2 regions of the Gordonia sp. Swx-4 genome follow, and region 1 is predicted to be linked to the other one. Evidence: predicted binding sites of a transcription regulator. Region 1 holds the regulator's gene; the other holds the start of a gene.
What was found. Region 1 encodes LexA, which represses DNA repair genes until DNA is damaged. Its sites were predicted from a motif close to CGAACANNTGTTCG; they were not measured.

Region 1 (15,039 bases):
TGGGTGGCACCGGTCCGTGCCGCGATCGACCGACATGCCGGTTCACTCGCGGCCGATGACGTCGCCGAACAGCTGGACAATCTCGTCTTCGACGGATTCGTCGCCGCCACCGCACGACGACATCTGGAGAATGTGCCGCGCTACCTCGCGGCCGCCGAGGCCCGCCTGTCGGCGCTCCCTGCATCGGCGGCCCGGGATCAGGCCGGAGTAGCCGTCGTCGACCGGGTGACCGAGCGGTGGGCGCAACGACTGACTCAGGTGCCCGACCACCGGAAGGCGCACGTCAACGACGAGGCCCAGTGGCTCGTCGAGGAGCTGCGGGTGGGATTGTTCGCCGAACGGCTCGGCACCGCGTACCCGGTGTCGGAGAAGCGGGTCCTACGAACTCTTGACCGACTCGGCTGAGGCGGCTCGGAGGTCGTCGATCTCGCGCTGGAAGTCCTCGACGGAGTCGAACGAGCGATAGACCGACGCGAACCGCAGGTAGGCGACCTCGTCGAGGTCGCGCAGCGGCTTGAGGATCGCGAGACCGACCTCGTTGCTGGGGATCTCGGCCGATCCACTGGCACGTACGGTGTCCTCGACCTGCTGGGCGAGCTGCGCCAATGCGTCCTCGGCGACGTGGCGTCCCTGGCATGCGCGCCGGACGCCCCTCATCACCTTCTCGCGACTGAACGGTTCGGTGACGCCGTTGCGTTTGACCACCGCGAGCACCGCGCTCTCCACGGTCGAGAAGCGTCGCCCGCACTCCACGCAGGAGCGGCGGCGCCGGATGGCCTGCCCCTCATCAGCGACACGCGAGTCGATGACCTTGGTGTCGTCGTTCTTGCAGAAGGGGCAGCGCATCGTATCCTCACGCAGGTCACGGGACACTCTGGTGCAGCCGCGCCGCATGCCAGGCCGGTAGTCGGCCGGTCCCTGTGACATCGAGGATACCGCCCGTGCTCAGTGGTACCGGGGGGCGAGCAGCGGCTGACCGACGCGCAGCCCGCTCGACGGGAGGTCGTTCAGCTGGATGATCTCGTCGACGACCGCCTCACGCGGCATCTCGGGGGCGACGCGCGATGCGATGGTGCTCAGCGAGTCGCCCGACCGCACGTGTACGACCTCGGTGCCGACCGAAGAAGGTGTGACCGTCGCGGCGTAGTTCTGACCGACGACCGCGATGACCCACACGGCCAGAGCGAGCCCGACGCCGGCGAGAATTGCCGTCGCCGTGCGCCGACGCCGCCGGATGACGGCCGAGGGCGCGGTATGCGCAACACGCGAGACGGGTACGACCGGTGCACGACCCCGCATACCGACCGGCGAGGCGCACCGGGTGGAGGCGACCCGGCGGACCCGGACCGCCGACTCCGGCACCGGACGCCCGTCGACGGGCCGGCGGCCGTCGCCGCGGCGCATCGGGCGCGGACGCTCCAGGACGTCACCACGGACCGAATCGGTGGAGCGGTCGGGGTCGATGAGAGTGGCGGTGCGCATGATGCCCTCCGTGTTTCCGGTCGAACGCTTGTCCGTGCTCCGACTGCGTCGTCGGCGTTCGAACTGTTCGATTGTCGATCATCTGTTCGATGCACTGATGTTCGATTTGTAGCACGGCACTCCGACACTTGTCTCGCAACACGTCGAACAAATGTTTGATGCGGTCGGCATTCTCGGCTAGGGTCGTCGTCAGACAAGCGATCTACCAGCACGTTCGGAATCGAGAGGAACCCGATCATGAGCGATGACGGCGGTAAGCGCACCGGAGCGCGGGGCGCCGACGAGCCCGTCGCCCCGGCAGACATGGCGGCGGCCGAGGCCTCGCTGACGCCGCGGCAGCGCGGAGTTCTCGAGGTGATCCGCAGATCCGTGCGCGAGCGCGGTTACCCGCCGAGCATCCGCGAGATCGGTGACGAGGTGGGTCTCACGTCGACCTCCTCCGTCGCCCACCAACTGCGGACGCTCGAACGCAAGGGCCTCCTCAAGCGCGACGCGAATCGTCCGCGAGCGGTCAACATCGCACCGAGCGAGCCGCCGACGCCCACCTCACCGACCGGTGGTGCGCTACCCGAGCCCACCTTCGTGCCGGTGCTCGGCCGGATCGCCGCAGGCGGCCCGATCCTCGCGGAAGAAGCCGTCGAGGACGTCTTCCCGCTCCCCCGCGAGCTCGTCGGCGAGGGTTCGCTGTTCCTGCTGAAGGTCGTCGGTGAGTCGATGATCGACGCCGCGATCTGCGACGGCGACTGGGTGGTCGTCCGCCAGCAGAACGTGGCCGACAACGGCGACATCGTGGCCGCGATGATCGACGGCGAGGCCACGGTCAAGACCTTCAAACGCCAGAAGGGTCATGTCTGGCTGATGCCGCACAACGAGCTGTTCGACCCGATCCCGGGCGACGAGGCCGTGATCCTCGGCAAGGTCGTCACCGTGATGCGGCGTATCTGACCTCTTCGTTCTCGAGAACCGCGGCGGCAGCCTCGCGCGCCGCAGCCGGATCGGTGGTGGCGAGCGCGGCTGTCGCCGCGTTTTCGCAGGTCGACCGTGAGACGCCGCCGAGGCGGGCACCGACCGCGGCGGCCGCCACCGGAGCACTCGACAGCGAGGTGACACCCAACCCGACGAGCACACAGGCGAGGATCGGGTCCGCCGCGGCCTCGCCGCACACGCCCACCGGTTTCCCCTGATCCCGTCCGGCCCGCGCGACCGTCGCGATGAGGTGCAGGACCGCCGGCTGCCACGGATCGGTCAGCGATGCGAGATCGGCCGACATCCGGTCGGCGGCCATCGTGTACTGCGTGAGGTCGTTGGTGCCGATCGAGACGAAGTCGACCTCGGCCAGGATCGCCGGCGCGAGGATCGCGGCGGCGGGGACCTCGATCATCACCCCGGCGACCAGTCCGCGTTCCCGTACCTGAGCGGCGAAGGCGGCCGCCTCGGCCGGTGAGGCGATCATCGGCGCCATGACCCAGGGGCTCGTCTCGGAACCCTCCGCGGCGCGTGTGATCGCGTCGAGCTGATGGGCACGGATCTCGGGGTGTGCCAAGGCGATCCGGTCGCCGCGCACACCGAGCGCCGGGTTGGCCTCCTCGGGCTGGTGCACGAAGCGCAGCGGCTTGTCCGAGCCGGCGTCGAGCGTACGGATGACGACCCTGCGGCCGCCGAACGCGTCGAGCACCTCGCGATAGATGTCCGCCTGTTCCTCCACCGACGGCTCGTCGGCGCGTTCGAGGAAGGCCAGTTCGGTGCGGAACAGTCCGACGCCCTCCACCGGATGATCGGTGGCCGCACGGGCCGACGATCCGTCGGCGACGTTGGCCAGGATCGCCACCTCCACACCGTCGGCGGTGCGACCCGGGCCCGACCAGCCGGCGACCCGTGCGGCCTGACGCGTGTACTCGTCGACACGGGCCCGCGCGGCGGCGTTGTCGGGTTGCACGACGATCTCGCCTGTCGTGCCGTCCACGAGTATCACCGTGCCCGAGTCGATCCCGGCGAGACCGGGGACCGCGACGACACACGGGATGCCGAGCTGCCGGGCGATGATCGCGGTGTGGCTGGTGGGCCCGCCCAGGCGGGTAACCAGCGCGATGGTGGTGGCGGGATCGAGCCCCGCGGTGTCGGCGGGCGCGAGGTCGTCGGCGAGGAGGACCGAGGGCACGTCCGGCGTGGGCACGCCGGGCTCGGGGAGGCCCAGGAGTTCGGCGAGGACGCGGTCGCGGACGTCGTTGAGATCGGTGACGCGCTCGGCCATGAGCCCACCGAGCTTGGTGAACACGGCGGCGAACTGTTCAGTGGCGGCGACGGCGGCCGACGGCGCCGAGGCGCCCTTGGCGATCAGACCCGAGGCGGCACCGATCCAGCCGCGGTCCTCCGCGAGTCCGGCCGTTGCGGTGAGCACCTCGGCGGCGACGCCGGTGTTCTGCGATGCACGCTCACGTAGGCGCGCGGCGACCGCGGCCGCCGCGGCGGTGAACCGTTCGGCCTCGTCGGCGCGACGGTCCTCGGCGATCTCGACGCCTGCGCCCAGTGCCTCTGCGGAGTGGTCGGGTCGGCGTCCCGGCCAGAGTGCGGGCCCGAGAGCCACACCACCGACAACCGGCGTCCCCGTCAGAATCTGCGTCATGTGACCACGGTTACAAATTCTTCTTGACTTGTCAACATAAACAGGCGTAAACACAATTACTACAACACGCAAAGCCACATGTTCCCACATTGGACGGCCCGATCAGCGCCACGGGAACGATCAGAACGGAGCCGGTGTGTACGCCGAGGAGAGACAGCAGGCCATCGCCGAGGAGGTACGCGTCGCAGGACGCGCCTCGGTCGCCGAGCTCGCCGCGAAGTTCGACGTGACCAGTGAGACGGTCCGCCGCGACCTCGCGGTGCTCGAACGTGCCGGGCACCTGCAGCGAGTCCACGGCGGTGCCGTCCGCCCCGAGGTCCTGCGCGTGATCGGTGAACTCGGCATCGACGAGCGCGAGACGGAACAGACCGAGGAGAAGGCCGCGATCGGCCGTGCCGCGCTTCGTTTCCTCCCGCCCGACGGCGGATCGGTGCTCTTCGACGCCGGCACCACCACCTTCCGGGCCGCCGAGGCCATGCCGCGCGACCGCGATCTCACACTGATCACCAACAGCCTCCCGATCGCCGGGCTGCTCGCCGGACGCCATGCCGACGGTCTCCACTCCCTCGGCGGTCGCGTCCGCGGACTCACGCAGGCGACGGTCGGCGCCGAAACGGTCGCCGCGCTCGGCCGACTCCGCGTGACGACCGCGTTCATCGGCACCAACGGCCTGAGCGAGGCGCACGGTCTGTCCACCCCCGATCCCGACGAGGCGGCGGTGAAGGCGGCGATGGTCGCCGCAGCCCGCCGCGTCGTCGTCCTCGCCGACAGTTCGAAGATGGAGCGCGAGGAGCTGTCCGGTTTCGCCGGCATCGACGACATCGACGTTCTCATCACCGATTCCGGCGTCGATCCGCAGTTCTCGGCCGCACTGTCCGCCCGCGGCGTCGAGGTCGTGATCGCGTGATCCTCACCGTCTCCGCCAATCCCAGCGTCGACCGCACCCTCGAACTCGCCACCCCGCTGCGACGCGGCGAGGTCCAGCGGGCCGGCGTCGTCCGCGCCGAACCGGGCGGCAAGGGCGTCAACGTCGCCCGCACCGTCGCCGCCGCCGGTCTCTCGACACGGGCCCTGCTGCCCGCTCGCACCGGCGACCCCCTGCTCGCCGCGCTCGACGACCTCGGACTCCCCTACGACGCCGTCCCCGTCGACGGCGAGGTCCGTTCCAACGTCACCATCGCCGAATCCGACGGCACCACCACGAAGATCAACGCCCCGGGCGTGACCCTGACAGCAGCTCAGCTCGAGTCGCTGTCCACTCTGATCCGCACCCACGCGAACGGCGCGGAGTGGGTCACGCTGTGTGGATCACTTCCACCCGGCGTGCCGGAGGACTGGTACCGGACGGTCGCCGACGCGCTGGTCACCGCCGGATGCCGCGTGGCCGTGGACACCTCGGGAGCACCGTTGCGCGCAGCCGCGGCAGGACGTGTCGACCTGATCAAACCCAACGAGGACGAACTCGCCGAACTCACCGGCGCCGATGCCGCCGAGCTCCGTGATTCCCTGTCGCGCAACGATCTCCGGCCGGTCGTGACCGCCTCGCAGGCCCTTGTCGAGCAGATCGGCGGCAGCGTCCTGGCGACGCTGGGGGCGCGGGGCGCCGTCCTCGTCACCGCTGCGGGCACTTGGTGCGCGACCCCACCGCCGATCGTCCCGCGCAGCACCGTCGGCGCGGGCGACTCGTCCCTGGCCGGCTTCCTCATCGCCCAGACGCGCGGTGCGTCGGCTCCGGAATGTCTCCGCTCCGCCGTCGCCTACGGTTCGGCGGCCGCCGCGCTCGCCGGCACCGCCTCCCCCACTCCCGATCATCTCGACCTGTCCGGGGTCACGATCACGGAACTCTCCGGGGCCGGCCGATGAGATGAAGCCGATCCCGCGCCCACAGGACCCCCACAAACCCCCGACCCACATTGCCGAAGGACATCCCATGACCGAGCAGATCATCACCGCGCAGACGGTGAGTCTCGACGTCGACGCCGGCGCCGACCCCGCCGCCGTCATCACCACTCTCGCCGATGCTCTGGCCGCGGCCGGACGGACCACCGATCCCGCCGACCTGGCCCGGGCGGCACTCGAGCGAGAGGCCAAGTCCGCCACCGGACTACCCGGTGGCATCGCGATCCCGCACGCCCGCACCGCATCGGTGACGTCGGCGAGCCTCGCCATGGCGCGCCTGTCCCGCAAGGTCGACTTCGGCGCACCCGACGGTCCGGCGGATCTCGTCTTCCTCATCGCCGCCCCCGAGGGCGGTGCGGCCGCGCACATGAAACTGCTGAGTTCCCTGGCGCGCTCGCTCGTCCGCCCCGACTTCGTGGCGAGCCTCCGCGAGGCCGAGACCGACGACCGCGTCATCGAACTGGTCACCGCGGCCATCGATCCCGACGCCGGGAAGGCCGCCACTCCCCCGGCAGCCCCGGCGGCGAGGGAGACCCCGGCCGCCACCGAGAAGCGCAGCGAGACGGTCTCCGAGAACCGGCCGCGCATCCTCGCGATCACCGCCTGCCCCACCGGGATCGCGCACACCTACATGGCCGCGGACGCACTGAAGTACGCTGCCGAACGGGCCGGGGTCGACTTCGCGGTGGAGACGCAGGGCTCCTCGGCCACCACACCGTTCGATCCCGAGGTCATCGCGTCCGCCGACGCCGTCATCTTCGCCACCGACATCGGGGTCAAGGGCAAGGGCCGCTTCCACGGCAAGCCGGTGATCGCCTCGGGCGTCAAGCGCGCCATCAACGAACCCGACACGATGATCGCCGAAGCCGTTGCGGCCGGACGGAATCCGGATGCGGCTCGCGTGACCGACGACGGCGGCACCGAGTCCGCCGAGGCGGGTTCATCCGGCGTCGGACTGGCCGGGCGCACCCGTCAGGCACTCATGACCGGTGTCAGCTACATGATCCCGTTCGTCGCGGCGGGCGGTCTGCTCATCGCGCTGGGCTTCCTGCTCGCGGGCTACGAGATCGCCAACAGTACGCTCGATGCCGGCGGTTCCCTCAACGACGCCGCCTTCATCGCCCTGAACAACAGCCTCTGGGATCTCCCCTCCGGGGGTCTCCTCCAGTACCTCGGCGCGGTCAGTTTCGCGATCGGGTCGGGGGTGATGGGACTCGCCGTCCCGGTCCTGGCCGGGTACATCTCCTTTGCGATCGCCGATCGTCCCGGCATCGCACCCGGTTTCGTCGCGGGCATCGTGTCCCTCGCAGTCGGCGCGAGCTTCATCGGCGCACTCATCGGCGGCCTCATCGCCGGTGCCGCGTGCCTGTGGATCTCGCGACTCCCCGTGCCGCAGTGGGCCCGTGGACTGATGCCGGTCGTGGTCATCCCGTTGTTCGGCAGCCTGATCGTCGGCGGTCTGCTCTACCTGGTTCTCGGCAAGCCGCTCGCCTGGCTGACCGAGCAGATGAACTCCGGACTCGAGAGCATGTCCGGCGGATCGGCCGTCGTCCTGGGCATCGTGCTCGGTCTGATGATGTGCTTCGACCTCGGCGGCCCGGTCAACAAGACCGCCTACCTGTTCGCCACCGCCGGTATCGCCGATGCCGCGACCGCCGGTCCCGCACAGTTCCAGATCATGGCCGCCGTCATGTGTGCCGGCATGGTCCCGCCGCTCGCCCTGGCGCTCGCAACGGTGTTGCGTCCCGGCCTGTTCACCGAACCCGAACGCGAGAACGGCAAGGCCGCATGGCTTCTCGGGGCGTCGTTCATCTCCGAGGGCGCCATCCCGTTCGCCGCGGCCGACCCGTTCCGAGTCATCCCGTCGATGATGGCCGGCGGCGCCCTTTCCGGCGCACTGATCATGGCATTCGGTGTCGAGCTCCGCGCCCCGCACGGCGGCATCTTCGTCTTCTTCGCCATGAACAGCTGGGTGCTGTTCCTCGTGGCCCTGCTCGCCGGCACCGTCCTGAGCGCGGTCGTGGTGATCGCGGCGAAGCAGTTCGGCCGGACCCGCGAGATCGCCGCGGCCGATCTCGAGGCCGTGGCAGCCTGAAGTCCAGACCCCGACGCGCGACCACATCGCCACGCACAACCACCAACCGACAAGCAATCGCCAACACAGGAGGCACCATGCCCAGCACCACCGTCACCGTCGGATCGGCAGTCGGCCTGCACGCCCGGCCGGCCACGATCATCGCCGAGGCCGTCGCCGACACCGGCAGCACCGTGACCCTCGGACTCGAGGGCGGCGACCCGGTCGACGCCGGTTCCGCGCTGATGATCATGACGCTCGGCGCCGAGAAGGGCACCCGGGTCGTGGTGACCGCCGAGGACCAGGCGGCGCTCGACAAGATCGTCACCCTCGTCGAAACCGACCTGGATGCCGACTGACAGCTAGACCTCGAGGTCCGCGATCTCGCCCGCGAAAGCGGCCGGGACGCGGACCTTCATGGTGGTACCCGACTCGGTGTGCTCGGAGGTGAGGACCTCGCCCTCGCTGTGGATCCGGGAGACGATGTCGCCGCGGGAGAACGGCACCTCGATGGTGAGCTCGACGTCTTCGCGGCCCACGAACTCGCGGACCCGGTCGAACAGTTCGGGCAGTCCCTCGCCGGTGCGTGCCGAGACGAACACCGCGTCGGCGCCGACCGCGCCGCGCAGCTCGGTGAGCCGGTTACCGTCGATCGCGTCGATCTTGTTGATCACCAGCAGTTCCGGCGGCGCCTCCGCCTTCTCCTCGGCGACGACCTCGCTGATGACCTGACGTACCGCCGAGATCTGTTCCATCGGGAACGGATCCGATCCGTCGACCACGTGCAGGAGCAGATCGGCGTCGACGACCTCCTCCAGCGTCGACCGGAACGCCTCGACGAGCTGGGTCGGCAGGTGGCGGACGAAACCGACCGTGTCGGTGAAGACCACGGCCCGCCCGTCGTCGAGGGTGGCCCGGCGCGTCGTCGGGTCGAGGGTCGCGAACAGCGCGTCCTGGACGAGCACACCGGCGCCGGTCATCGCGTTGACCAGGCTCGACTTGCCGGCGTTGGTGTAGCCGGCGACGGTGATCGACGGGATGGCCGAACGGTTGCGCGCCGCACGCTTGGTGGTGCGCGCCTTCTTCATGTCGCGGATCTCGCGGCGCAGCTTGGCCATCCGCTCACGGATGCGCCGGCGGTCGGTCTCGATCTTGGTCTCACCGGGCCCACGCAGACCCACACCGCCGTTGCTGCCGGCACGGCCACCGGCCTGCCGGGACATCGACTCACCCCAACCACGCAGGCGCGGGAGCATGTATTCCATCTGCGCCAGCGAGACCTGCGCCTTGCCCTCTCGGGACGTGGCGTGCTGGGCGAAGATGTCGAGGATCAGGGCGGTCCGGTCGATGACCTTGACCTTGACGACCTTCTCCAGCGCGGTCAGCTGGGCGGGCGTGAGCTCACCGTCGCAGATGACGGTGTCGGCCCCGGTCGCCAGGACGATCTCGCGGAGTTCCTCGGCCTTGCCGCTACCGATGTAGGTCGCCGAGTCCGGCTTCGAACGGCGCTGTATCAACGCGTCGAGCACCTGCGAACCGGCGGTCTCCGCCAGGGCGGCGAGCTCGGCCATGTTGGCCTCGGCCGACGCGGCGCTGCCCTCGGTCCAGACACCGACGAGGACCACCTTCTCGAGGCGGAGCTGCCGGTACTCGACCTCGGTGACGTCGGTGAGTTCGGTGGAGAGCCCGGCGACGCGCTGGAGTGACGCACGCTCGGAGAGTTGGAGTTCGCCGACGGTCGGATCGTCGTCGCGGTGGGGGTCACCGGGGCGATCGTCGAGGTCCGCGTCGGACAGGATCTGTGCTGATGATTCGGTCATACGGGATCCATGGTCTCACGCCCCGCCCCCGCCGAGCACGTGATTATCGGCTCAGCGGTCCCAGCCCGGTCGCAGGACGCCGTCGGCGACCAGCATCGACGGGCCACGCAGGGTCGAGCCGTCGGTCCGGATCGTCACGGTGACCTCGCCGCCCGGGATGCCGATGCGCAGCTCGCCGGTGTCCTGTCCGCGCGCGTCGAGGGCGGCGCGCGTGGCCGCGACCAGGCCCGTTCCGCAGCTACGCGTCTCTCCGACGCCGCGTTCGAAGACCCGCATCCGCGCGTACAGACGTCCGTCGACGTCCTCGACCGGCGGGGTGAGCAGCTCGACGTTGGCCCGGTTCGGGAAGTCGTCGGCCTCGATGACCACGCCGGCGGTGAAGTCGACAGCCGCGAGGCCGTCGGCGGTGAGGTCGGCGACCACGCACGCCAGGTGCGGGTTCCCGACGTCGACCTTGACACCCGGATAGATGTCGTCGCCGATGCGCACGACCGAGGTGCCGTCGAGGCGGGCGACACCCATCTCCACGGTGACCTCGGCGTGCACGTCGTCGAAGGAGTGGATGGTCACGGGCCGGGCTCCGGCACGCGAGCCCACGGTGAAGGTGTCGGTGTCGGTGAGTCCGGTCGCGCGGACGAAGTGGGCGAAGACCCGGACGCCGTTGCCGCACATCTCGGCGATCGAGCCGTCGCCGTTGCGGTAGTCCATGAACCAGTCGTCGGCCGCGACGCCGTCCGGCAGTGCGTCGAGGACGCCGCGTTCGACGAGCGCACCCGTGCGCGCCACGCGCAGCAGACCGTCGGCACCGATGCCCCGCTGCCGGTCGCACAGTGCCGCGACCATCTCGGCGTCGAGCGACAGCTCGGCGGCCGGATCGGCGAGCACGACGAAGTCGTTCTGGGTGCCGTGGCCCTTGACGAAGCGCAGACCCGTCTGATGAGAACTCACGCGCACCAGACTACTTCTCGCGCAGAGCGTCAGGCGCCGGTGACCTCAGACAGCGGCGGCGGCGAGGGCGCGGTCGGCGAGGTCGGGGGCGGCGGCGTCGAGCCAGACGGCGCGGTGATCGCGGCGGAACCACGACCGCTGCCTGCGCACGTACCGGCGGGTGCCGATGAAGGTGAGTTCCTCGGCCTGGGCCATGTCGTACTCACCGTCGAGGGCGGCGAGCACCTGCTTGTAGCCGATCGCCTGCGAGGCCGTGCGCCCCTCCCGCAGTCCGCCGGCGCACAGGGTCTCGACCTCGTCGGGCAGCCCGGTCTCGAACATCAGCCGGGTACGACGCGCGATCCGGTCGTCGAGTTCGGCGGTCTCCCGGTCGAGCGCGAGGATCACGGTCCCCCACCGGGGTTCGCCGATCGTCGGCTGCGACGCCGCGAACGGTTGCCCGGTCAGTTCTACGACCTCCAGTGCGCGGACGATGCGCCGGCCGTCGGTGTCGAGAATCGTTGCGGCCGCGGCGGGGTCGACCGACGCCAGCAGCCGGTGCATCTCGGCGACGCCGCGTTCGGCGAGCATCTCCTCGTACCGGCCGCGGACCTCGGGGTCGGTCGCCGGGAACTGCCAGTTGTCGAGCAGCCCCTGGACGTACATCATCGAACCGCCGACGATGACCGGGACGCGACCTGCGGCGAGGAGTCGCTCCACGTCGGCGGCCGCGGCCTGCTGGTACCGGGCGACGGTGGCCACCTCGGTCACGTCGAGGACGTCGATCTGGTGGTGCGGGATGCCGCGGCGTTCGGCGACCGGGACCTTGGCCGTGCCGATGTCCATGCCGCGGTACTGCTGCATCGCGTCGATGTTGACGATCTCCCCGCCCAGCCGCTCGGCCAGGTCGAGGGCGAGGTCGGACTTCCCGCACGCGGTCGGGCCGACGACCATGATCGGCCGCAGGGCCGGTTGGTCGCTCATGAACGGTCACCGGTGACGGTCCACGTGCCGACGACGTAGCCGACCCCGAACGGGGCTTCGGCGTACCTCGTCTTCGCGACGACGCCGGAACCGGAGTGGTCGACCGCGGCGGCGGCGACCTGCCATGCGACCCGGCCGCCGACTCCCTCCGTGTCGCAGGGCGCGTCGTCGAGGTCCAGGAGGGCAGCGGTGTCGGCGGCGGCGATCGCCGCGACGATCGAGTCGTTGAGGGCAACCGCGGAATCCCGTCGGCCACCGCCCGGCGCCTTGGGGGTCAGCGCGGTCGAGCCGTCGCCGACGACCAGGAGTCCGATCCGCTCCGGCGACTTCCTCAGCCGTGCGCCGAGATCCGCACCGATGACCGCGCACTCGGCGGGCGTCGTCGCCCGGCCGACGATCGACATGCTCGTCGGTCCCAGCGCCGCCCACTCACGCAGCCAGGCTCCGATCAGGGCGGACAGACTCATCCGACGACCGGTCCGATCGCTCACGCTCACCCGGACGTCGACCCCGTACCGGGCGAAACCGCCCGACCCCGACTCCTCCACCGGTCCGGTCACCGGGTCGTCGGAGGCGCCGACCACGACCCAGCGATCGATCCCGGTCGACGCCGCGTCGGCAAGGGCATCCCGCACCGCCGATCGCACGGGTTCGGTGTCGAACGCCGACGGACCGGCCAATTCGGGTACCAGCAACGGGGCACTCGGTACGAAGACGACGGCCGCAAGCACACCACGACGCTAGTCGAACCAGACATCGCGACCGACGCCCGAACCCCGACACGGATTCCGACAACTCGCCGCGCACGCCACATGCACGCGCCTGAACTGCTTGAATGGATCCGTACTGTCGGCTGTCGACGGGGCGTTACGATGCCCCGCGAGAACCGACCCAGCGACCGGCAGCCGTGACGCGCGGCACCACTGAGCGGCAGGACATGTGCAGATGACCCACCCGACCGATCCCTCCACGGCCACCGAGGCGCCGCAGACGAGCACTCCGGTCCCGACGCCCCGCCCCAAACCCGGTCCGCGTCCCAAGCCGGGCCCACGACCCGGTCCGCACGAACCCGTCATCACGCACATCAGTGCCGGCGACCCGCACCGATACGGTCGCATCGACTCCTCCGGTGTGGTGTGGCTCAAGACCGCCGACGGCGAGCGCGAGATCGGCCAGTGGCAGGCCGGCACCGTCGAAGAGGGTCTGGCCCACTTCGCGCGCCGCTTCGACGACCTCGCCACCGAGGTCGAGATCCTCGAGGAACGTCTCAGTGCACGGTCCGGTGACCCGCGCAAGGCCCAGGCAGCCGCCAAGCACCTGCTCGACGACCTGCCCGACGCCCACGTCATCGGCGATGTCGCCGCGCTACAGCGTCGACTGGAGGCCATCGTCGGTTCCGCCGACGAGGTCGCCGAGTCGCTGCGCGCCGAGCGTGAGAAGACCCGCGCCACCGCCATCGCCCGCAAGGAGACCCTTGCCACCGAGGCCGAACAGATCGGCGCCGAGGCCACCAACTGGAAGGGTGCCGGCGATCGACTCCGCGAGATCCTCGACGAGTGGAAGACCATCAAGGGTATCGATCGCAAGACCGATGACGCCCTGTGGAAGCGCTACGCGAAGGCACGCGATGCCTTCAACCGCCGCCGTGGTGCCCACTTCGCCGAACTCGACCGCGAGCGCGCCGGGGCCAAGGAACGCAAGGAAGCGCTGATCGCCCGCGCCGAGGAACTGTCCTCGTCGACCGACTGGGGTCCCACCTCGGCCAGGTTCCGCGAACTCCTGGGTGAGTGGAAGGCCGCCGGCCGCGCGCCCCGCGACACCGACGAGGCACTCTGGCAGCGGTTCAAGGCCGCTCAGGACGTCTTCTTCAACGCCCGCAACGCCGCGACCTCCGAACGCGACGCCGAGTTCGCGGCCAACGCGACCGCCAAGATCGCGCTGCTCGAGGCCGCCGAGAAGGCCATCGACCCGGCCGCCGACCTCGACGCGGCGCGTCGTGAGTTCCGGGCGTTCCGCCACAAGTGGGACGAGATCGGCAAGGTCCCGCGCGATCAGATGCACTCGCTGGAGGGACGCGCACGAGCGATCGAGAAGCGCATCCGCGACGCCGAGGACGCCCAGTGGCAGCGCACCGACCCGGAGGCCCAGGCGCGTGCCGCCCAGTTCGCCGACCGCGCCGCGCAGTTCGAGGAGCAGGCCCGCAAGGCTGTGGAGAAGGGCAAGGACCGTGAGGCGGCGTCGCTGCGCGAGCAGGCCGCGCAGTGGCGCGAGTGGGCCGAGGCCGCCCACAGCGCCGTCACCGACCGCTGAGCGAACCCGCTACAACGACCCGAGGACCCCGGGCCGCCGACTACTTCGGCTGTTCGGGGTCCTTGTGGTAGAGCGCCGAGGCATAGGCTTCCTGCTCGGCAGCCTGGCGGCGACGCTCGGCCTCCATCGCCAGTTGGTAGGACGAGCGCGCCCACACCACGCGTGACCAGTGGAAGGTCAGGACGAAGACCGAGATCCAGCCGAGGACCAGTCCGATGCCCACACCCGACGGAGGCTCCACGCCACCGACGCCGGGGGTGTTGCGCGACCACCAGGCGAGCATTCCGGCCACGCAGGCGATCGCACAGCCGCACAAGGCGATCCACGCCAGAATCCACCGGCGGGTCAGCAGCGCGAGCATCGAGACCACGATGCCGAAGATCGCCACCAGGTAGACGAAGATCTTCGACACGATGGTGACTCGTTCGGCTGCGGCCTCCGGCGCGAAGGACAGCACCTCGAGGCCGGTGACCGAGCCGGTGTGCGGCAGGACCAGCGACACCATGGCCAGCAATACGGCGATGGCCACGACCACCGCGCGTGCGCCGGGGTCGATCTCACCGGCGACCTTGCGCTCGGCCTTCCTCAGGTCCTGTTCGTATTCCTTCAACGCGTCCCGGTCGGAAGCGCCGGGTGTGCGGTCCGGGTTCTCGGACATGTCATCGCCTCTTCTCACGAGTGGGTCTGGTGTGGCGCGCGCTCTAGCCGCAGGAGCCGCATCCGGCGGACGCGGGTGCAGCGGCGGTGGCGGGGGTGGGTACGGGGGGACCAATCGTCGGCAGGCCGAGGCCGACTCCGACGGGGGCGGTCGTGGGCGTGCGGCTCTGCTCGTGGGCGTCGCCGGCGCGCGTGCGGCGGTGCGAGAGCACCCCGGCGTCGGCGATCAGGTGGTGCGGCGCGGCCGCGGTGACCACGGTGTG
Region 2 (15,039 bases), 1.8 Mb from region 1:
GACCGTGCCCAGCGAAGGGTGATCGACTGTGCGACGATCGTCGATGCGGCCGCACGCGGCGTTCAGCGAATACTCCGGATCGATCTTCTTGAACAGGCTGATCTCCCATGCCCCGGCACCGAGGTTGACGCTCGCTACCGCATCGGCGACGACGAGTCCGGTGGTCACCGTGTTGAGCAGCGGCAGGTAGCGAGCGTAGGTTCGGCCCACCTTCTCGGCGATCTTGCGGTTCTGCATTTGTTCGAACGCCTGCTCCGACAGATGTCCGGCGATCTCCCCGACCACATCGGGCGCCTTCTGCGCCAAGCACATGCCGACCGCTGTCATGCTGGTCGCCGCGGCCCTGACCTGCGAGTCCGACATTCCGGCGAGGCCCGAGTCCACCGCTTGGCCGAAACAGGCGGCCATGAAGCCGAGTTCCATCGCGCTCAGGGTCAACGGGTCGTCGACCAGATCTTCGAGCTGAGTCCAGAGGACGCCGTAGAGGACCGTGGACACGGTCGCGGTTGCGGTGATCTTCGATATCACAGGTAGTGAACTCGCGGTGAAACCGATGTCGACGCCGCCGCCGGGTGGCAGAACCCACGTCCTGGACCGAACGCTCGTCGGAACTCCCAGCATCGAGATGGTGGCGCTCTCGATCTCCGCAGCCACATTCGTCGGCTGACCGGAGAACACATCGAGGTGCGCCCACCGCGGAGTCACCGGAGCGGTGACGATCATGGCGATCCCGCGGTTGTTACGGATCTTCACCACCGCGATGTTCTTGTCCGCAGGATCAGCGCCTGTGCAGACGCGCATCGGCGCTTCCTTGCTGTCGAGGAACACCGCTTCGTCCAACCATCCGGGTCGTGGCTGCGTCGGGCATCGTGGTGCGCCGCCCCGCAATCCCAGCGTCGACGTCACGAAATGATTGGCCTCCACCGCCAACCACTCCCAGGTGCTCAGATGCGGCACCTGGGCGGTGGCGACCCGGCGGTCGCCATCGATCGCAGCAGCGATCGGGGTGGCGGGAGCTGCCGAACCCGGCGCATCGGCCTCCTTCCCGACGAGATACAGGTCGGTGCCCTCCGGCAGCGGTTCGTCCAACTCGTACCGGAAGGTCAGCGGGGCCACCGGCTGCCCCGACGACAGCGTCAGATCGGCGCCCGCGACGGGGGTCACCGACTTGCCGGCAGCAGTCGACTGTTCGGCCGGCCGGACGGTGAACGACGAACCCGGCGTTGCTGCGCCCGGGGGGATCGAGATGGCCCAGTTGTCGGAGACCGCGACCTCGGTCGTGGTGTCGGGCGCGACATCGACGGTCTGTTCCGTCACCGGCCCGGACTCGAGTCGTGGTGAGGTGTCGTCGTCGGGCGATGAGAACAGCGAACACGCCGACACCGACAAGGCGACAGCGATGAGGACGACGGCGAACCGACGCATGTGGGCGCTCCTTCCGATCCGGACGAGCTATTGAAACATCGGCCCAGCTCAGAGGCGGTGTGGAAACGGAGTTGTGGGGCGGAATTCGCTCGATCGGACCACGCGCCGGTCGTGTTCTTCCGACGCCGCTCCTGATGCAGAGAGCGGTGCCGCCGGTACAGGGACTTTCGACGTGTCCTCGGTAACAACCGGTTCGGTAGTCTTCGGGTATCGCCTTCAGGCAGGAGAGGCCCATGGGACGCAGGCGTCGCACCCGCCGTGTCGTGCCGTGGATGCGATTGAGACGCCGCACCGCCGGGATGCTGTGGGGCCTGCCCACGGTGCCGAGCCCGAGGGCGTGGGCTCGGGTCGGCCCGGACATGCGGAACCGGATCGCCCGCCACGCGACCGTCACGGCGATGACCGCTGTCGTCGCCAGCGACGCGCTGGTCGGTGTCGAGACCTTCCTGCTCGTGCAGCTCGCGTTCAACGGTGGCCAGCTCACCTTCGCCGAGACCCTCGGCGCCCCCAACTTCCCGGCCGTCGTCGGCGCGATCGTCACCGGCATCCTGGTGAATCTGCTGCTCGGCCTGCTCGTCTTCCGTCCCCAGCTGGACTGGTTCGTCAGCTGCCGACCCGCCGACCATGCCCGCCGACGGGCCGTGCAACGCCTGCCCGCCTTCGAGCTCCTCGTCACCGTGGGCGCCTGGTGCAGCGCGGCGTTGTTCTACGTCTTCGTCGCCGACGACTTGAGCGTCGCGACCGTCGCCGGTGTCGCGGTGGCGTTCACGCTGGCCGGTCTGTCGAGCGCGTGTCTGACCTATCTGTTCGTCGAACGCGCCGCCCGCCCGCTGGCGATCGTGGTCCTCGAGGACTTCCCGGCCAACCACGTGATGAACGGCGTCCGCATCCGCCTGCTCGCGGTGTGGGCGGTGAGTTCGGCGGTGCCGATGATCGGCCTGCTGACCGTGAACGCCGGTCGTTTCACCGGGATGCTGCCCGACGTCTACGGCGCGGTCGATTGGACCACCGTCATTCTCACCGTCGTCGGACTCGCCGCCGGCGCACGCGTGATCGTCCTGGTCGGGCAGGCCATCACCGATCCGCTGACCGAGATGCGTCGTGCCGTCCACCGCGTCGACCACGGCGACTTCAACGCCCGCGTCCCCGTCTATGACTCGTCGGAACTCGGTGTGCTGCAACACGGTTTCAACGTGATGGTGCAAGGACTCGCCGAACGTGACCGCATGCGTGAGATCTTCGCCCGGCACGTCGGCGACACCGTCGCCGACCTCGCCCTCTCCGACGGCGTCGGCATGCACGGCACCAACACCGAGGTGGGTGTGCTGTTCGTCGACATCGTCGGCTCCACGCGACTGTCCCAGGACCGGAGTCCCGACGACGTCGCCGAACTCCTCAACGCGTTCTTCAGCATCGTCTTCGACGTCGTCGACCAGCATTCCGGCTTCGTCAACAAGTTCGAGGGCGACGCCGCGCTGGCCGTCTTCGGGGCGCCCGTCGAACTCGACGACCCGGCCGGACACGCGCTCGCCGCCGCCCGCGACCTCGCCGACCGGCTCGCCAAGAGCCTCGACATCCGGTGGGGGATCGGCGTCTCCTTCGGTGAGGTCTTCGCCGGCAACATCGGCGCCGAACGGCGCTACGAGTACACCGTCATCGGCGACCCGGTCAACGAATGCGCCCGACTGTCCGACATGGCCAAGACCGGTCGCGTCCCCGCCCTCGCCAGCGGCGCCGCGATCGACTCCGCCGGCGCCGAGGCCGACGAATGGGAACTCCTCGGCAGCCGCATCATGCGCGGCCGGTCGGCGCCCACCGAGTTCTACGCCCCGTCCGACCTCGTCGAACGGCTCGGGTCGTCGCGCAACCTGATCGCCGAACTGCTACGCCCGGCTCGACGCATCGTCGGCGCCAGTCCGCTGCGGCTCACGACGTTCTTCGGCGGCTGAGGACCGCGCCACCGAAGTCGGCTGCCCGAGACGAATCGTTGACGCCGTCCGGGGTCGTCAATAGCGTGGGCCGCAGGGTCGCGGCGAGGACGCCGGACCGACACACCATCCCTGGGGGCTGCGATGAACGGTTGGACGTCAGCGAACATTCCGGATCAGACGGGTCGCACCTTCGTGGTGACCGGCGCGAACAGCGGCCTCGGTGCCGAGACGGCGAAAGCGCTCGTCGGTGTCGGCGCCAACGTCATCCTGGCGTGCCGCAACACCGCCAAGGCCGACGCCGTGGCGTCGAAACTGGGACCCAACGCGACCGTTGCCCAACTCGACCTCGCGGATCTCGCGTCGGTTCGCTCGTTCGCGTCGAGTTTCACCGGCGCCGACGTCCTCATCAACAACGCCGGACTGATGGCCGTACCGCTGCGACGCACCGCCGACGGCTTCGAGATGCAGATCGGCACCAACCATCTCGGCCACTTCGCGCTCACCGCGTTGCTGCTGCCGAAGATCACCGACCGCGTCGTCACCGTGTCGTCGGGCGTGCACCAGATCGGGAACATCCAGCTCGACGACCTCAACTGGGAGAAGCGCCGCTATCGCCGCTGGCAGGCCTACGGGGACTCCAAGATGGCCAACCTCATGTTCGGCCTCGAACTCGCCAAGCGGTTGGCGGAGGCCGGGTCGTCGAAGGAGTCGTTCATCGCCCATCCCGGTTATGCCGCAACGGAATTGCAGGGTCGGAGCGAGAACTTCATGGATGTCCTGGCGAAGCTGTCGAACAAGCTGCCCATCGCGCAGTCGGCTGCCGACGGGGCGCTGCCGCAGCTGTACGCCGCGACGATGTCGGGTCTGCCGTCCGGCACCTACTACGGACCGACGAAATTCTTCGGGCTGCACGGCGCGCCCGGACGGAACAAGTACAAGAAGGCGGCCGACGACGCCGACTTCCGTGCGGCGCTCTGGGCGGAGTCGGAGAAGCTGACCGGGGAGAAGTTCGACGTGTCAGGGAGCTGACCGCCTGACGACGAAAGTGCGGGATGAGTGCCGGAAACCGGCATCCATCCCGCACTTCGTGTCTGCGGTTCGCGTGACTACTGGACCGAGAACGCGATGCTGTTCGACGCGCCGGAGACCAGGTCGGTGACGCGGATGGTGAAGTTGCCGCCGCCCTTGAAGAAGTAGGACTTCACCGCGGTGCAGTCCTGCGTCTTGTACAGCGCGGCTTCCTTGGGCACCTTCGGTCCGGCGAGGCGGACCTCCATGCGGCACTCGTTGCCGTCGACGATGGGGCCGGCGTCGATGATCGAGTTCCAGCGCACGCCGAGGCGGGAGTTCTTGACGAAGGTGCCCGGCGTCGTCTGCGTGGCGCCCTTCGGGTTGTAGACCCAGACGTTGATGGACTTCACGCCGTTGCGCGCGTCCGCGCGGCCGAGCTTGCCGTAGTGGGTGACCTTGTCGCCCGACGACCCGAACGCGGAACTTCCGGAGTCGAGGCTGCCGCTGGCGCTACCGAACAGATCGCCGACCGGATCGGCGGTCGCCGGAGCGATCGGGATCAGCATGGCGGCGGCAGCAAACAGACCGGCGATACCGGTGCGCTTCATCGAGTTCCCCCTTGTAACGATTTATAACGAATTGATTAAAGCATCGACCCGGCGACCGTGCTGTGGGCCACCTCACATTGCGGCCCTTTCGTGGTGAGCCGAATGTGCGCTTCGTCCCTTCCGCGCCGGGCCAGGGGCTTCTTGAGCTGCGTCGACGATGGAGCGGGCATTACTCGAAAATGTGAGGGACGCCTCGTGCGCGGACGGGGGTCCCGTAGGTCCTTACCCGCTCTCTCGATCCGTTTCCGCTCACGTTCGAAGGGTGGGCGCGAACGGCACGGACATGCCGTCCGTCGAACAGGCGTTCGATCCGGGTGTACGGTGGGGTGTATGTCCATCGGCATCCAGGGATCGTTGTTCGCCGAGATGGCCGCGGAGCCGGCGCTGTCGGACCTGTCGACCTCGACGACGCGGCGTCCGCTCACCGACGGCGCGTGGGTGGACCTGTGCCCAGGCTGGATCAGCGGGCCGGACGAACTCTTCGATCGGCTTCGACGCGACGTCCCGTGGCGGGCCGAGCGGCGTCAGATGTACGACCGCGTCGTCGACGTCCCGCGGCTCGTGTCGATCTACCAGAAGGACGACCCGTTTCCGGATGCGCTGATCACCAAGATGCGGTCATCGCTGTCGCGGCATTACCGCGAGGAGTTGCCCGAAGGATTCGCGACCGCCGGGATCAGCCTCTACCGCGACGGCAACGATTCAGTGGCATGGCACGGGGACCGCATCGGGCGGGCGTCGACGCACGACACGATGGTCGCGATCATCTCCCTCGGCGCCCCGCGACCGCTGATGCTGCGGCCGCGGGGCGGCGGGAAGTCGTTGAAGTTCACGCTGTCGACCGGTGACCTGCTCGTCATGGGTGGCAGCTGCCAACGCACCTGGGAACACGCGGTTCCCAAGGTGCGCGGCGTCGGCGCCCGGATCAGCATCCAGCTGCGGCCGCCGGGGGTGTGGTGACTTACTGGGCTTTGTAGAAGTTGTGGACGTCATACGCCCACAACTTCTACGAGAACCTCAGCCGGCGTTGGAGATCGGCGTGATCGGCAATCTCAGCGCGGCGGGTGCGTATTCGGGCACCGTCGGGTGGACCGGTGGCACCGGGGCGATCGGCTGGTACGACGCACCGAGCTCCGGACGGGGATCGGCCTCACCGGCATTCGGCCACATCGCGAGTGCGCGTTCGGCCTGAGCGGTGATCGTCAGCGACGGGTTCACGCCCAGGTTCGCCGACACCGTCGAACCGTCGACGATGTGCAGGCCGGGGTGGTTGAACACGCGGTGATACGAGTCGACGACGCCGTCGGCGGCGGACCGGCCGATCGAGCAACCGCCCAAGAAGTGCGCGGTCATCGGGATGTTCAGCCAGTCGACGATGGAACCCCCGGCGTCGCCGTCGATCTCGTCGGCCATCTTGCGGACGGCGTCGTGGCCGACCGGGATCCAGGTCGGCGGGGGATCGCCGGCACCCTGCTTGCTGCGCAACATCGGACCAAAACGGCCACGGCGGGCGAACAGTTCGAGGGAGTTGTCGGCGGTCTGCATCACCAGGGCGATGATCGTGCGCTCCGACCAGCGTCGAACCGAGAGTCCACGCAGGGTGACCAGCGGGTGCTTGATCATCTCCACGAGCGCCGCGAGCGGGCGCGGCAGGCGGCCGTCACCGTCGATGAGCATCGCCTGTAACAGCCCGATCAGGTTGCTGCCCTTGCCGTATCGCACCGGCTCGATATGGGTGTGCTCGTTGGGATGGAACGACGACGTGATCGCCACACCCTCGGTGTAGTCGACCTTCAGGTCGGTGGCGGTCGCGGCCAGGACGGCCTCCGAGTTGGTGCGCACCACCTTGCCCAGGCGCGACGAGAGACCGGGCAGGTTGCCGCTCTGCTGCATGTCCAGCAGCAACTTGTTGGTGCCGTACGTGCCGGCCGCGAACACCACGTGATCGGCGGTGAACGAGCGGCGGCCACGACGTGACCAGCGTCGACCGGTCCGATGCGCGCCGACGGTGTACCCGCCCTCGGCGCGCGGGCGGACGGTGTCGACGGTCGTCATCGGGATGACGGTCGCACCGGCCTGTTCGGCGAGATACAGATAGTTCTTGACCAGGGTGTTCTTTGCGCCGACCGGGCAGCCGGTCATGCAGGCGCCGCAGTCGGTGCAACCCGTGCGGGCGGGTCCGGCACCGCCGAAGAACGGGTCCTCGACGGTCTTGCCCGGCTCGCCGAAGAAGACGCCGACGGGGGTGTGGACGAAGGTGTCGCCGGCGCCCATGTCCTCGGCGACCTTGCGCATGACGCGGTCGGCGGGCGTGACCTTCGGGTAGGTGGTCACGCCGAGCATGCGCGATGCCTGGTCGTAGTAGGGGTCGAGTTCGGCGGCCCAGTCGGTGATCCGGCCCCAGTGCGGGTCGTCGAAGAACGCGGGGAGAGGTCGGTAGAGCGTGTTCGCGTAGTTCAGCGAGCCGCCGCCGACGCCGGCACCGGCCATGACCAGCACGTCGCGCAGCAGGTGCATCCGCTGCACGCCGAACATGCCCAGGGCCGGGGCCCACACGTAATCCCTGAGGCGCCAACTGGTCTTGGGCAGGTCGGCGTCGGCGAAACGACGGCCCGACTCGACGACCGCGACTCGGTATCCCTTCTCGGTCAACCGGAGGGCGGCCACCGAGCCGCCGAAACCGGAACCGATGACGATGGCGTCGTAGTGGTCGGCGTCAGTGCGCGCGGTCCTGGTCACTGGGCGAGGGTCCTTTCGGGATCGGTGTCGGTGGCGGTGGTCTCGACGGTGTCGGCGACGGCCGGGATGGCGTCGTCGAAGCGGTGGTCGGCGGCCACGAAGGACGCCATCTGGCGGCGGAAGTCGCTGGTGAACTTGGGCCACATCACCGAGTTGCGGCCGGTGGAGTCGAGGTACCAGCTCGAGCAGCCGCCCGAATTCCACACGGTGCGTTCCAGTTCGGGGTCGAGGTCGGCGTTGTAGGCGTCCTGGGCGGCCTGGGTGACCTCGAACGTCGAGTGTCCGGAGCCGATGACCTCGGCGATCGTCTTCGACATGTAGTACGCCTGCGGCTCGAGCATCAGCACGATCGAGCTGTGGCCCAGGTTGGTGTTGGGGCCGTACAGGAAGAACAGATTCGGGAAGCCGTGGACCTCGACACCGCGGTAGGCGCGCGGCGATCCCTGCCAGGCCTCGGACAGGGTACGTCCGTCGCGACCGGTGAGGGCCTTCGCGATGGGCGGCTGGGTGGGGGTGAACCCGGTGGCGAAGACGACGGTGTCGACCTCGTGCTCACGACCCTGATCGTCGACGGCGCCGTTCGCGGTGAGGCGGGTGATGGCGCCGGTCACGGTGGCGTTGTCGCGCTGCAGGGCGGGGAACCACTTGTTGGTCAACAGCATCCGCTTGCAGCCGATGGTGTACTCGGGGGTGAGACGCTTGCGCAGGGCGCGGTCGCGGACCTGGACCCGCAGCTGCGCCAGGGCAAGGGTTTTCGCGATCGGCAGCAGCTTGGGGTTGCGTGCCATCATCAGCACGTAGGCCTCGCGGTAGGCCCACACCATCTTGCGGACCAGGCGGTGGACGCCGGGGACGCGCTTGTAGAGGGCGCGTTCCATCGGGCCGATGTTGCGGTCGAGGCGTGGCACCACCCAGGCGGGGGTGCGCTGGAAGACGGTGAGATGTTCGACGGTGTCGACGATCTCGGGCACGATCTGGATCGCCGACGCCCCGGTGCCGACGATGGCGACCTTGCGTCCGCGCAGGTCGTGGGTGTGATCCCACTTGGCGGAGTGGAACATCGTGCCGGTGAACTCGTCGGCACCCGGAACCTCGGGCAGGCCCGGCTCGGACAGTGCGCCCGGCGCGGCGACGAGAAAGCGGGTCCGGATCTGACCCTGCGTCGTGTCGACGACCCACTCCTGCGCGGCGCCGTCCCAACAGGCGGCGGTCAGGGCGCAGTTGTAGCGGATCTGATCGTCGTAATCGGCGGCGACGGAACGCAGGTAGTTGTGGATCTCGTGGCGTCGACCGTAGGTGTGCGACCAGTCCGGGTTCGGGGCGAAGGACAGCGAGTAGAGCGAGGTCGGGACGTCGCAGGCCGCACCCGGGTAGTCGTTCTCGCGCCAGACCCCGCCGGCGCCCTCGGCGCGCTCGATCGCGAGGGTCGTCAGACCGGGATGGTCCTTGCGGAGCCGGTGCAGTGCGGCGAGGCCGCCGAATCCGACGCCGACGACGAGAACGTCGACGTGGTCGGGCAGCGAGATGTCAGCCATGGTTCAACAGGTCCTTCCAGATGGGCAGAAGTCGGTCGAGGTATTCGCGGTCGGCGTCGGGGGATCGCAGGATGCGCGACACCGCGAGGCCGCGTGCGAGTTCGATGGAGAGTTCGAGTTCGGCCGGGGTGTAGCGGTCGCCGAACAGTTCGGCGCAACCCACGGCCAGGGCGTCGGACACCCGCTGTTCGAGCGGGATCAGCGCGGTGCGCAGCTCGACGTCGCAGCGTGCGGCCACCCAGAGTTCGAGTGCGGCGTCGAACAGCGGTCCGCTGAACGACTCGATCAGGACCTCGAGTCCCTCGTCGCCGGTGCGCGGGCGAGACAGGACTTCTTCGAGGCGGCGGTCGACGAGGTGCCCGACGGCCGCGACGACGAGGGATTCCCGGGTGGGGAAGTGGTGCAGCAGCGCGCCGCGGGAGACGCCCGCACGCCGGTTGACCTCCTGGGTGGTGGTGGCCGCATAGCCGACCTCGACCAGTGCTTCGACCGCGGCGTCGAGGACCCGGGTGCGGGTCGCCGCGGTGCGCTCGGCCTGGGTACGCCGTCGCGGGGTGCTGGTGGGCTCGGTCACAGTGGTGAGCGTAACACACAAACAGTCCGGACTGCTTGTAAATGTGGCACGTTGTCGCTGACCTGGAGGGGCAGAGGGGGCGGGGTAGGTTCGACGGCATGCGATTCGGACTCTTCATTCCCCAGGGCTGGCGGCTTGATCTCGTGGGCATCGACCCGGCGAACCAGTGGGAGGTGATGTCGTCGGTGGCGAACCGTGCTGAATCCGCCGGCTGGGACTCGGTCTGGGTCTACGACCACTTCCACACCGTCCCGCTGCCGACCGACGAGGCCACGCATGAGGCGTGGACGCTCGTTTCCGCGCTGGCCGCGACCACGAGTCGCGTCGACATCGGACAGATGTGCACCGCGATGAGCTACCGCAACCCGATGTACCTGGCGAAGGTCGCCGCCACCGCGGACCTGATCTCCGGTGGACGCGTGCAGATGGGCATCGGCGGCGGCTGGTACGAACACGAATGGCGCGCCTACGGATATGGATTCCCTTCGGCCGGTGAGCGTCTCGCCCGGCTCGACGAGGGCGTGCAGATCATGAAGCAGGCGTGGGAAACCGGCCGCGCCACCCTCGACGGCAAGCACTACACCGTCAACGACGCGATCTGTCAGCCGCAACCGACCGCCGGGAAGCTGCCGCTGTGGATCGCCGGCGGTGGTGAGAAGAAGACGCTGCGGATCGCGGCGCAGTATGCCGATTACACCAACTTCGACGGCACTCCCGAAGGATTCGCCCACAAATCGTCGGTGCTGCAACAGCATTGCGCCGACCTCGGACGCGACTTCGATTCGATCGTCCGGTCGTCGAACTACAACGTCATACTCGGTGAGACCGATGCCGACGTCGAGCGTAAGCTCGCCGACCTCGAGGCGGGGATGGCGAAGATCGTCGGGCCGGAAGCGGCGTCGGGCAGCATGGGCGCGTTTCGCGGGATGCCTGCGGTCGGGACCCCGGAGCAGGTCGCGGACAACCTTCGTGGGCTCAGGGCAGCCGGTATGACCTACGGGATCTTCTACTTCCCGAACATCGCCCACGACCGCGAGGACCTCGAGTTGTTCGAGGAGCACGTGGTGCCCGCGTTGCGGTGAGCTGGGACGTCCGGAGCCCCGACTGCCGAACCTCAACTCGACCGGCAGACGTCGATCGAAGTCTGCGGGTCGGGTTGACGTCGACCGGTGGTTGGGTGGGCGACGGTGTCTCACCGGCGCTTCGAGGCTCGTCGCTTGCGCTCCTCGCACCTCAGCTCAGGGAGCGGGGGCCGTGTCGCTCCCTTTCGATACGCTCGCAAGCTCGCTACTCAAGGAGCAGTGGGGGCTCTCTACCAGAGGAGCAGGCTTCACAGCTTGCGCAACCGCTCCGCGGCGTCGGCGATGACGTCGTCGCGTTTGGCGAAGGCGAAGCGGACGAGGTGGTGCCAGGGCTCGCGGTCGTCGGCGAACACGCTGACCGGGACCGCGGCGACGCCGATCCGTTCCGGTAGGGACCGACAGAACTCGATGCCGTTGTCGACACCGAGGGGGCGTGGGTCGGCGCAAACGAAATACGTTGCCTCGCTGCGATGGACGTCGAAACCGGCGTCGAGGAGGGCGGCGGTGATCATGTCGCGCTTGCTCTGCAGCGCGGCGGCCGACGCCCGGACCCAACCGAGTTCGTTGTCGAGGGCGTGCGCAACGGCCGGCTGGAACGGCCCGGACCCGACGTAGGACATGTACTGCTTGGCCGTTTTCGTCGCGGCGATCAGCTCGGGTGGTCCGCTGATCCAGCCGACCTTCCAGCCGGTGCAGTTGAATGTCTTGGCGGCGCTCGAGATCCGGAGCGTCCGCTCCTTCATTCCGGGCAGTGTCGCGATCGGCGTGTGGATGCGGCCGTCGAACACCAGGTGTTCGTACACCTCGTCGGCCACCACGATCACGTCGAATTCGATGCAGAGTCGCGCGATCTCGGCGAGATCGTCGTCGGAGAGCACGGTGCCGGTCGGGTTGTGCGGTGTATTCAGCATGAACACCGCGCTTTTCGGTCCGAAGGCATCCGCGAGGCGTTCGCGGTCCAGACGGAAACCGTCGCCGTCGGGGATGAGTGGCACGACGCGTCGAACACCTACGGCCATTGCCGCGGTCGCCGCGTAGGCGTCGTAGTAGGGCTCGATCATGATGACCTCGTCGCCCGGTTCGATGAGCCCGACGACGGCGCCGGCAATCGCCTCGGTGGCCCCGACGGTGATGAGCACCTCGCGGTCGGGGTCGTAGTCGAGGCCGTACTGCTCGCGCTGATGGCGCGCGACCGCATGCCGCAGCTCCGGGACGCCGATCCCGGGCGGATACTGGTTGTGGCCGTCGGTGATGGCGCGGCGGGCGGCCTCGAGCATCGACTCCGGCCCGTCGGTGTCGGGGAAGCCCTGCCCCAGATTGATGGCGCCGTGCTCCACGGCGAGGGCCGACATCTCGGCGAAGATCGTGGTCATGAACGGCCGCAAGCGGGTTGCGGTCCTGCTCTCGAATGACATGGGTCCAGGGTGGCACATCGGCCGGGGCGCAGAATCGGGACTCGATCCGACCTGCCCGATTTCTGCGCTTTGCAACGTCGCTGCAGCGTACGATCCCTCGCATGGCAGCGCCGGTAGTGGGTCACCAGCATGGTCGTGCGGGACGTACCGTCATCGCGATCGTGGCGTGTGCCGCGCTGTTCCTCGTGGGCGCGTGTTCCTCGGTCGACCGCGTGACCAACAACGTCTCCAAGCCCACGGATGTGGCGATCGGGCAATGTGTGCAGGTCAGATCGACCGATGGAGACAAGTCGAACGTCGAGGCGACGAAGGCGGAGTGTGACGCCGACGGGATGACCTTCATCGCGTCGCAGGTCGTGCCCGGCGAGTGCGGCGAGTTCGAGAACTACCTGACCTTCCCGGACACCTCCGATCGCCTCTGTTTGATGCCGAACTTCGTGGAGGGCCAGTGCTACGAGATCCCGCAGTCGGCAGGTGGCTCGCTGGTCGACTTCAAGGAGGTCGACTGCAACGCCGATGCCGGCTCGGAAGCGGTGATCTATCGCGTCGAGACGGACGGCGACGGCTCCCTCGAATGCGCCGAAGGCCAGGTCAAGGCCACCTATGACAAGCCCGAACCGCGCGTGTTCTGCCTGGCGTCGCTCTCGGGTGCCTGACGCCGTCGCCGTCTGAAGCCGGCGGCCCGGGGTGGTGGGCGTTGCGTGACGTCGGGACGCATTGTGGTCGCCGCGCACGATCTGGCGGTGCAGACTGAGCGAACCTGCCCGAGGAGGATGAGGAGGGGCGATGCCGCGGAATCCCGGCGAGCACTTCGCCGGTTACACGATCATCCGACTCATCGGTCGAGGCGGTATGGGCGAGATCTACTTGGCCCGGCACCCGCATCTGCCGCGCAACGAGGCGCTGAAGGTCCTTCCCGCAGAACTCAGCCGCGACCCGATGTACCGGCAGCGCTTCGTCAAAGAGGCCGAACATGCGTCGAGCGTCGTGCATCCGTCGATCGTCACGATCTTCAACTCCGGTGAGTACGACGGTCATCTGTGGATCGCGATGGAGTTCATCGACGGTATCGACGCCCTCAAACTGCTGCGGAAGACCCCGCAGGGCCTCGATCCCCAGATCGTGATCGCCATCGTCCGGTCCGTCGGCGCCGCCCTCGACCGTGCCCACGCGACCGGTCTGCTGCACCGCGACGTCAAACCCGCCAACATCCTGCTGCAGGGCCTCGACGGTCCGGAACCGCGAGTGTTGCTCGCGGACTTCGGGATCGCCAAGTCCGAGCAGGACGTCAGCCACCTGACGTCGACGAACGTCTTCCTCGGCACCGTGGCTTACGCGGCGCCGGAGCAACTACTGGGCGACGCGGTCGACGCCCGCGCCGACCAGTACGCGCTCGCCGCCACCGTCTTCGAACTCCTCACCGGCCGGCCGCCGTTCCAGGGCGCGAGCACGGCGTCGATCATCGCCCACCACCTGCAGTCGATGCCCCCGCGACTGTCGAGCCTGCGTCCCGGGATCTCACCCGCCGCCGACGCGGTGTTCAGTCGCGCGTTGGCCAAGGAGCCCGAGCGTCGCTACCCGTCGTGCCGGGAGTTCGGCGTCGCACTCGAGAATGCACTGACCACCCGCGAACCGGCACCACCACCGCCGGGCGCTCCCTATCGGCAGCCGGGCATTCAGCAGCCACCCCCACCCGCGCGGCCATCGCACCCGCCGTATGCGGGGCAGCCGTCGTACGCCGCCTCTCCACCGGGTACGCAGGGCACTCCACCGGGTACGCAGGGCACTCCGCCCGGGCAACCACCGCCGGGCACGTATCCCGGCGGCTACCAGGGCTATTCGTCGCAACCCGGCTACCCGCCGCCGCCCGAGAAGAAGGGGTCGGGGGTGCTGATCGCGCTCGGTGCGCTGGCGCTGGTCCTCGTGCTCGCGATCGTCGCCGGCGTCGTCTACGTGGCGACCAAGGTGTCGTCCGCACCGGAAGCCGCCGGGACGTCGACGACCGCTTCGGCGCCGGTGGTGACCACCGCGACCACTCCGAGCCAGAGCCCCGCGGCGCGCACCACCGACACGACGCCGCTGTCGGTCACGGGTCCCGACGACGTTCAGGTCGGCGAGTGCGTCACCATCGCCATGCAGGCTGGGTCGTCGGCGACGGTGCTCGCATCGGAGGTGGACTGCGACTCGTCGGGCATGAACTTCTACACCGCGTCGATCATCGCCACCGCGACTCCCTGTGCCAGCGAACAGAATTCGACGCTGACCTTCCCGAACAGCACCCGGAAGCTGTGCCTCACCCCGAACTTCTACGAAGGACTCTGCTACCTGATCCCGAATGAGGACGGATCGCTGGCCGATTATCGCGAGGTCCCGTGCACGAGTGCACCCGCGTTGCGGACGGTGCTCGCGCAGGTGACCAGGCGAGGCGCGTCGACCGTCACCTGCGCTGCCGGCGAGGCCCGCTGGACGTTCTTCCAGCCCGAGTCGATCGGGTACTGCTTGATGGAGGTGTGAGGGGCCACCGAAAAGCGCCCCCAGGATCCGCCCTGCGCAGGCGACCCGGCGACACCATGTCACCGGCCCGCCTGTGCAGGGTGGTTCCCAGGGGCGTGTTTCAGCAGGTCAGGGAGGGGGAACCCCGGTCAGTCCGCCGGGGTGGTGTCGCCGATGGTCGGGCCGAGGAGGTCGTCGGCGTCGGTGATGCGGTACGCGTAGCCCT

Region 2: the regulator LexA is predicted to act here: its motif matches at 5,270-5,283, upstream of PWF70_RS05530 (alpha-ketoglutarate-dependent dioxygenase AlkB).

What each region holds. Positions count from the first base shown of each region.
Region 1 covers NZ_CP128197.1:3,045,015-3,060,053, forward strand. The annotation lists gene hrpA (ATP-dependent RNA helicase HrpA) at 1-405, shown strand, start outside; gene nrdR (transcriptional regulator NrdR) at 379-846, opposite strand; gene PWF70_RS13825 (LysM peptidoglycan-binding domain-containing protein) at 946-1,482, opposite strand; gene lexA (transcriptional repressor LexA) at 1,720-2,427, shown strand; gene PWF70_RS13835 (putative PEP-binding protein) at 2,405-4,105, opposite strand; gene PWF70_RS13840 (DeoR/GlpR family DNA-binding transcription regulator) at 4,242-5,012, shown strand; gene pfkB (1-phosphofructokinase) at 5,009-5,968, shown strand; gene PWF70_RS13850 (PTS fructose transporter subunit IIABC) at 6,036-8,099, shown strand; gene PWF70_RS13855 (HPr family phosphocarrier protein) at 8,177-8,437, shown strand; gene hflX (GTPase HflX) at 8,441-9,898, opposite strand; gene dapF (diaminopimelate epimerase) at 9,950-10,852, opposite strand; gene miaA (tRNA (adenosine(37)-N6)-dimethylallyltransferase MiaA) at 10,892-11,809, opposite strand; gene PWF70_RS13875 (class III extradiol ring-cleavage dioxygenase family protein) at 11,806-12,540, opposite strand; gene PWF70_RS13880 (DUF349 domain-containing protein) at 12,755-14,119, shown strand; gene PWF70_RS13885 (Rv2732c family membrane protein) at 14,160-14,777, opposite strand; gene miaB (tRNA (N6-isopentenyl adenosine(37)-C2)-methylthiotransferase MiaB) at 14,821-15,039, opposite strand, start outside.
Region 2 covers NZ_CP128197.1:1,199,060-1,214,098, forward strand. The annotation lists gene PWF70_RS05510 (hypothetical protein) at 1-1,425, opposite strand, end outside; gene PWF70_RS05515 (adenylate/guanylate cyclase domain-containing protein) at 1,659-3,374, shown strand; gene PWF70_RS05520 (oxidoreductase) at 3,498-4,385, shown strand; gene PWF70_RS05525 (hypothetical protein) at 4,463-4,975, opposite strand; gene PWF70_RS05530 (alpha-ketoglutarate-dependent dioxygenase AlkB) at 5,306-5,935, shown strand; gene PWF70_RS05535 (GMC oxidoreductase) at 5,993-7,714, opposite strand; gene PWF70_RS05540 (flavin-containing monooxygenase) at 7,711-9,249, opposite strand; gene PWF70_RS05545 (TetR/AcrR family transcriptional regulator) at 9,242-9,823, opposite strand; gene PWF70_RS05550 (LLM class F420-dependent oxidoreductase) at 9,922-10,905, shown strand; gene PWF70_RS05555 (pyridoxal phosphate-dependent aminotransferase) at 11,154-12,320, opposite strand; gene PWF70_RS05560 (hypothetical protein) at 12,422-12,976, shown strand; gene PWF70_RS05565 (serine/threonine-protein kinase) at 13,107-14,834, shown strand; gene PWF70_RS05570 (DNA repair helicase XPB) at 14,963-15,039, opposite strand, start outside.